Regions from separate parts of the Exiguobacterium sp. s35 genome, predicted to be linked through region 2. Evidence: riboswitches for the same ligand, from Rfam matches in the RefSeq annotation. Region 2 holds a riboswitch; the other holds the start of a gene.
What was found. A riboswitch is a leader RNA that binds a small molecule or an ion and turns the genes downstream of it on or off. The one in region 2 is predicted to bind S-adenosylmethionine.

Region 1: another riboswitch for S-adenosylmethionine. It lies ahead of KNO75_RS04115 (aminotransferase class I/II-fold pyridoxal phosphate-dependent enzyme); the one in region 2 lies ahead of metK (methionine adenosyltransferase).

The regions. Positions count from the first base shown of each region.
Region 1 is NZ_JACSKI010000001.1:795,502-798,923, reverse strand. Features, by position in the region: gene KNO75_RS04120 (AI-2E family transporter) at 37-1,137, opposite strand; SAM riboswitch class I at 1,296-1,395, shown strand; gene KNO75_RS04115 (aminotransferase class I/II-fold pyridoxal phosphate-dependent enzyme) at 1,474-2,649, shown strand; gene KNO75_RS04110 (iron-containing alcohol dehydrogenase) at 2,646-3,422, shown strand, end outside.
Region 2 is NZ_JACSKI010000001.1:1,219,886-1,223,307, forward strand. Features, by position in the region: gene KNO75_RS06310 (GNAT family N-acetyltransferase) at 1-238, opposite strand, end outside; gene KNO75_RS06315 (hypothetical protein) at 403-924, shown strand; gene metK (methionine adenosyltransferase) at 968-2,176, opposite strand; SAM riboswitch class I at 2,309-2,428, opposite strand; gene pckA (phosphoenolpyruvate carboxykinase (ATP)) at 2,751-3,422, shown strand, end outside.

The sequences.
Region 1 (3,422 bases), 420 kb from region 2:
CATTTCATGAATATGTCAACAGAATCATGAAGGGATTTAAAGTAACTCATTCAAATTTTTACGATTCAAACGATAGTCAATGAGTCTAGACAAGACGACTTGAATCATCGCGGTGATAGGGACACTCACGAACATGCCGACGAGACCGAACAGGCTGCCCCCGATAATGATGGACGTGATGACCCAAAATGGCGTGATCCCGACACTGTCACCAAGAATTTTCGGACCGAGCCACAATCCATCGAATTGTTGCAACAAGAAGATGAACAAGAGCACCAATACGGCGGTGAACGGGTCATAGAAGTATGTGATGATGAACGCAGGAATCATCCCAAGTAGTGGACCGACATAGGGGATGAAGTTGAGGACGCCGACGATGACACCAAGGAGTAGCGCATATGGCGCCCCGATGATCAAAAGTCCGATGACAGCCAAAACACCGATGATGAGACAATCGAGTGACTTTCCGATGATGTATCGTTTAAAAATATAATCCATCTCCTGAAAGATATCGATGGTCGTCTTTGCAGTACCGACGGGTAAAAGCGCGTAGAGAAGGCGCTTGAACATACGAGCGAAGACTTCCTTGTCTTTCAAGAGATAAATTGAGATGACAATCCCAATCAAGAAGTTGATCAATGTCATCGTAAAACTTGAGACATAACCGACAGACGAGAGGACGGCTGTTTCGACCCATCCCGAGTAGCGGTCCTCGAAGCGCGCAAAATCAATCGCCTGGGCGATGGTAGCGTTATAGTCTTTCAAGTAATTGTTTACATCACCAAGAAACGCATCGATTTGACGGATATAGACCGGTAACTCTTCGATAAGTGATGAAAGACTCGAGTAAATCCGTGGGAACAAGGTGACGACCGAGATCGCTAAAATCCCGATAAACGTGATATAGACGATGAGTAGACCTTGATACCGCTTCAAATGGAACCGTTCCTCTATATAAGAGAGTACGGTGTTGAGTAGTAAAGCGATGGCAATCCCCATGATAATCGGGGTCAGTAACTGAAACGTGTACTGCAAAACACGTGAGATGGTATCCGGTTCACTGATGACACGCCATAAGACGAGTAAAATCAGACCGATCACACTGAGTTTCCAAATAAGTTGACGATTAAGCTCCAATGCTCTATCCCCTCATACAAATATAATTTTTCTACCCTTTTACTATGAATGTTTTTTGAAAAGGATTCAATAGATGTTCACCTTGAAAAAAATGTTTGACACCGTTGGAAATGTCTGGTTAACTTAGGGACATACTAAAAGTACATAGCGAATAACACTTTCTATCAAGAGAAGCGGAGGGACTGGCCCGATGAAGCTTCAGCAACAGATTGCAAAATACTGTGCTAATTCCAGCAAGGTGACCTTGAGAGATGGGAAGGTGGTTGACTACATACGTCTGTATTGAGCACCCCTTTCCTCAGAAAGGGGTGTTTTTTCGTATCAGGAGGAAGAATCATGGCAGACAGACGTTCACAATTATTAAAATCTTTACCAACCCAACACTTCGTCGGATTAGCAGAAGAGGTCGCGGCGGTAGAAGCTAGTGGAAAGACCGTTATCCGGCTCGGACAAGGGACGCCCGACTTACCGACTCCCGCTCCAATCTGTAAGGCGCTCGAACGTGCCATCACGGACCCGTCGACACACCAATACGGTCCGTTTCGCGGACAAGCGCGCTTAAAAGAAGCGGTCGCATCATTTTATTCTCGGGAATATGGTGTCGAACTCGACCCGGAACGGGAAGTCGCTATCTTGATTGGCAGTAAATCTGGTCTGATCACACTCCCACAATGCCTCCTCGAACCGGGTGACGGCATCCTACTGCCGAACCCAGGGTATCCGGACTATATCTCGGGGGCACGTCTTGCCGGTGCCGAGATCATCGATTTGACGTTAAAAGAAGAAAACGGCTTCCTTCCGGACTATTCGACACTCGATCCGCTTCACGCTCGACTCATGTATTTGAACTATCCGAGCAATCCGACGGGTGCTGTCGCAACACCGGCATTTTTTGAGGACACCGTCGCATTCGCCAAACAACATGATGTGATGGTCGTCCATGACTTTGCATATGGAAGCATCGGGTTCGATAGTCACGTTCCTCCGAGTTTCCTTCAAGCCGAAGGGGCGAAAGAAATTGGAATCGAAGTCTATACAATGTCGAAAGCATTCAATATGTCAGGATGGCGTGTCGCGTTCGCGGTCGGGAATGCTGACATTATCGAGGCAATCAACACCTATCAAGACCACGTCCATGTATCTGTCTTCTCGGCCATTCAAGAGGCGGCCATCGTGGCGCTCGAGTCACCTCGCGAACTCCGTGACGACCTCGCGTCGCTTTATGAAACAAGACGAAACCGACTGATTGACGGATTACGCCGTGCCGGGTGGGACATTGAGGCGCCGAAGGGTTCCTTCTTTGTATGGGCGAAAGTGCCTGAGGGAGATGCAAAATCTTTCTCGACAAAGTTACTCCACGAGGCGGGCGTCGCCGTCACACCAGGCTATTTCTTCGGAACAGAGGGGGAGCGCCACATCCGATTCGGTCTCGTATCGTCTGAACAGAAGATTGATGAAGCGGTAGAGCGGATCGAGAAATTGTTCGCGGCTTATGAGGAGGTTCATCTATGATTCGTCAGGCGGTACTTGAGTACGATCATTCGAAAGACGCACTTGAGAATCTTCCCGCGCGTATCGGGAAGCGGGAGGCGCTTGTCTTGAGAGGGGAGAGGGGGTATAGCAAGGCGGTGCGCGTGTCGCCTCGCCTCGCGGATCTCCCGAGCGTACGATTTACCGGAGAATGTTCAGACGAGGAAGTTGAACGGTTGAACGGTTATCGACCTGACGTATGGATTGCCGTTGGTGGCGGCAAATTGATTGATACAGCAAAACGAATCGCGGCTTCTCAGAGCGTACCGCTCATTGTCGTCCCAACACTCGTGTCAAACTGTGCCGCCTTCACACCGCTTAGCGTCATCTACACTGAGGAAGGGTCATATATCCGTTACGACACATTTCCGGTCGTCATCGAGCGCGTCATCGCGGATGAACGACTGTTACGTGATTCACCTTACGACTATTTCAAGGCTGGCGTGATCGATACGGTCGCAAAGTGGTACGAGGCCCGATATATTAGCGGAACGACATCAAGGGATGCAGGCATTCAGTCAGGGCTATCGCTCGCGGCACAGTGTGGCAAGTTGATGGACCTGTCGATCCGCGAACAGGATTTCCGTCGCTACGGCACGGACATCCGATATATCGTCGATCACGTCCTCGCAATCGGTGATGCGGTCGGTGGGTTTGGAGATGCCGGCACACGTGTTGCTGTCGCGCATGCCGTTCATAATGCGCTCAGTCGCTTTGACTCGACTCATCATTGGCTACACGGGGATAAGGTGGGG
Region 2 (3,422 bases):
CCCACATGTCACCGCGATCGATGGCATGACAAAATCCGATGACATCTTCTTCGAACTCGCCGACGATAAAATATTGCTCTCGTGCTTCTTCACTCGAATTGATCGCTCGAACAATCTCTTCTTGTCGATAAGCGCGCTCCATTGCTTTCAAACGATTCAAATCATCCTCTGAAATCGTCGCAAGTGCAATCGTTCGAATTAATGCTGCATCTTCTGGAACTGCTTCCCTCATGTTCATGACAGCTTCCCCCTTTTGGCCAATCTATTTGTATCATTCCCTATCGTCACGTTTTTATCCTGCCATTCGTTTCTTTTTCATGACGATTCATAAGAAAACGTTATGTCCGCAATCGACTAGGGTATAACACTAGCAATGCCAATCACATGAAGGAGTGGAACAACATGGAACCAAAATTAGAGCATGACCCGAAAGTCGAACAAACAGAGAATCCGAACCGTCAATTTGACCAAATGGATGCAGGAGGTCCAAAAATCAGCGTTGTGACCGGGATGTTACTCGGTGCCCTCGTCGGTGGTCTCCTCGCCTTACTTAGCTCTTCGAATCGGGAGCAGACGAAACAATCGCTTACGAATGCAAAATCTTCGGTCGGAGGCATCGTGAACGAAGTCAAACAAGACCCAGCAGGGAAAGCATCTCAAGTCATTGAACAAGTAAAGACCGCTTCTGGAAAGATTCAGGAAGTCTCAACAGACGTTCAAAACGTATATGAAAAAGTGGTCGGAGAAGTCGATACAGTCAAAGAAGACGTCAATAAAATCGTCGAGACGGCCCAAGAAGCCAAATCAGATTTACAAGACATCGGTGAAAAAGTCGTCGAAGCGAAGGATACCGCGCTTGGACAAGAAAACACTTCAACTGATTCGTCATCGAATGATCATAAACAGACACCTCCAACGACTTGAACCTAAAAAAACGACCTTTCCGTGGAAAGGTCGTTTTTGTTGATTACGCGAAACGCTTCGCGCCTTCTTCAAGAACTGCTGCTTTATCTGTTTGCTCCCATGGGAGTTCGATATCTGTACGACCGAAGTGACCGTAAGCTGCTGTTTGCTTGTAGATTGGACGGCGAAGGTCAAGCATCTTGATGATGCCTGCTGGACGGAGGTCGAAGTTCTCACGAACGAGTTCAACGAGCTCTGTTTCGCTCAATTTACCAGTGCCGAACGTATCGACAGCGATTGATACTGGATGTGCTACCCCAATCGCGTAAGCGAGTTGAACTTCTGCTTTATCCGCAAGTCCTGCTGCAACGATGTTTTTCGCTACATAACGAGCTGCGTATGCTGCCGAACGGTCAACTTTTGTAGGATCTTTACCAGAGAATGCGCCACCGCCGTGACGTGCGTATCCACCGTACGTATCGACGATGATTTTACGTCCTGTAAGACCTGCATCTCCTTGTGGTCCACCGATTACGAAGCGACCAGTCGGGTTGATGAAGTATTTTGTTTCAGCATCGATGAGTTCAGCCGGGATGACTGCTTCGATGACATACTTTTTCAAGTCTTCTTGAATTTGCTCGAGTGTGATCTCTTCTGCGTGTTGTGTCGAGATAACAATCGTGTCGATACGAACAGGGTTGTTGTCCTCATCGTACTCAACCGTTACTTGCGTCTTACCATCCGGACGGAGGTAATCAAGCATACCGTTCTTACGAACTTCAGCAAGACGACGTGACAATTTGTGCGCCAATGAGATTGGAAGCGGCATGAGTTCAGGTGTCTCGTTTGTCGCGTATCCGAACATGAGACCTTGGTCACCTGCTCCGATTGCATCGAGTTCCTCTTCAGTCATCTGACCTTCACGTGCTTCGAGAGCTTGGTCAACACCTTGCGCGATGTCTACTGATTGCTCGTCAATCGACGTCAAGACTGCACATGTTTCTGCATCGAAACCATATTTCGCACGTGTGTATCCGATTTCACGGATTGTTTCACGGACAACTTTCGGGATATCCACGTAAGTTGACGTTGTGATTTCACCAGCTACGAGTACAAGACCCGTTGTGACAGACGTTTCTGCCGCAACACGGGCATTCGGGTCTTCCGCTAAAATGGCATCCAAAATCGAGTCAGAGATCTGATCACAAATTTTATCTGGATGTCCTTCAGTAACCGACTCTGAAGTAAAAAGTCGACGGTTCAATTTTGACATTCAAAAAACCTCCTATAATAAGGGTGATATGTGGACGGTACTCGTTCCCCTTACGCGTTGCTTTGGGACGGTAATGAAAAAAACCTCCCCCGATGACATACATGGGGAAAGGTTGAATCGTTCTTCCTTACCCTCTTATCGTTCGAAGCTAATGGCTTCGCTTCAGGATAGCACCTTTTCCGCACAAGACTTCATGTCGGACGGTTGCTGGGCTTCGTAGGGCCTTGTTCCCTCCACCGCTCAGAATAAGAGTATCCGTTACGAAAACCATCATATAAATGACGCTCGATTATGTCAAGGGAATCAGACGAATTCGTTAAAGTTTTCACCGACTTGCAAAACATTTCTGTTTGTGAATCGTCAAACATTTTTTTAATTCGTTTCTGTTTTTTAACACCTTGTGATAAGAGAATGTGATAAACTGTCTTTGTAAGAAAGCGCTTACTTAGAGAGAAGAAACGCTTGTGTTTGATTAGTGTGTCACATATAATTAAAAATGTCATACTGATTAATCGTAATCGCGGAAGTATGCGGATTTCATCCACATCTATTTAGGGGAAAGGTGGGATTCAGGATGGCGACAACGCTCCTGAAAATCGAAGAATTAATTAATGGTGCCGACATGAAACGGAACTTGACGGTTCCAGAATTGGTGGAAGAAGCCATCCAAAATGGTGAAGGTGTACTGACAAAAGACGGGGCTTTATCTGTCAGCACCGGTGCTTTTACCGGACGGTCACCGAAAGACAAATTCGTCGTACAAGATGAAGTCAGCAACAACCTTGTCGATTGGGGAAAAGTGAACCAACCGATCGCGGAAGAGAAGTTTTCAGCACTTCTCGACAAAGTACTCAACCATTTAGAAAAGAAAGACAAACTTTATTACCTCGAAGCGTCTGCTGGTGCCGATGAGCACTATACGTTACCGGTCCGTGCCATCACGGAATATGCATGGCATAGTCTGTTCGCAAAACAGCTATTTCTACGCGAATGGCCAACGAAAGGTGCGTTCGATCCGTTCACTGTGATTTATGCACCGAGTTATAAAGCAGATCCTGCAGTGGATGGCACGAACTCAGAGACGTTCATTCTCGTTTCATTCGCCAAGCGCACAATTCTGATCGGGGGAACAGAATACGGTGGCGAAATTAAAAAATCAATCTTCTCCGTCATGAACTTCTTGCTACCTGAGCAAAACGTCTTATCGATGCACTGTTCGGCAAACGTCAACGATGCAAACGAAACG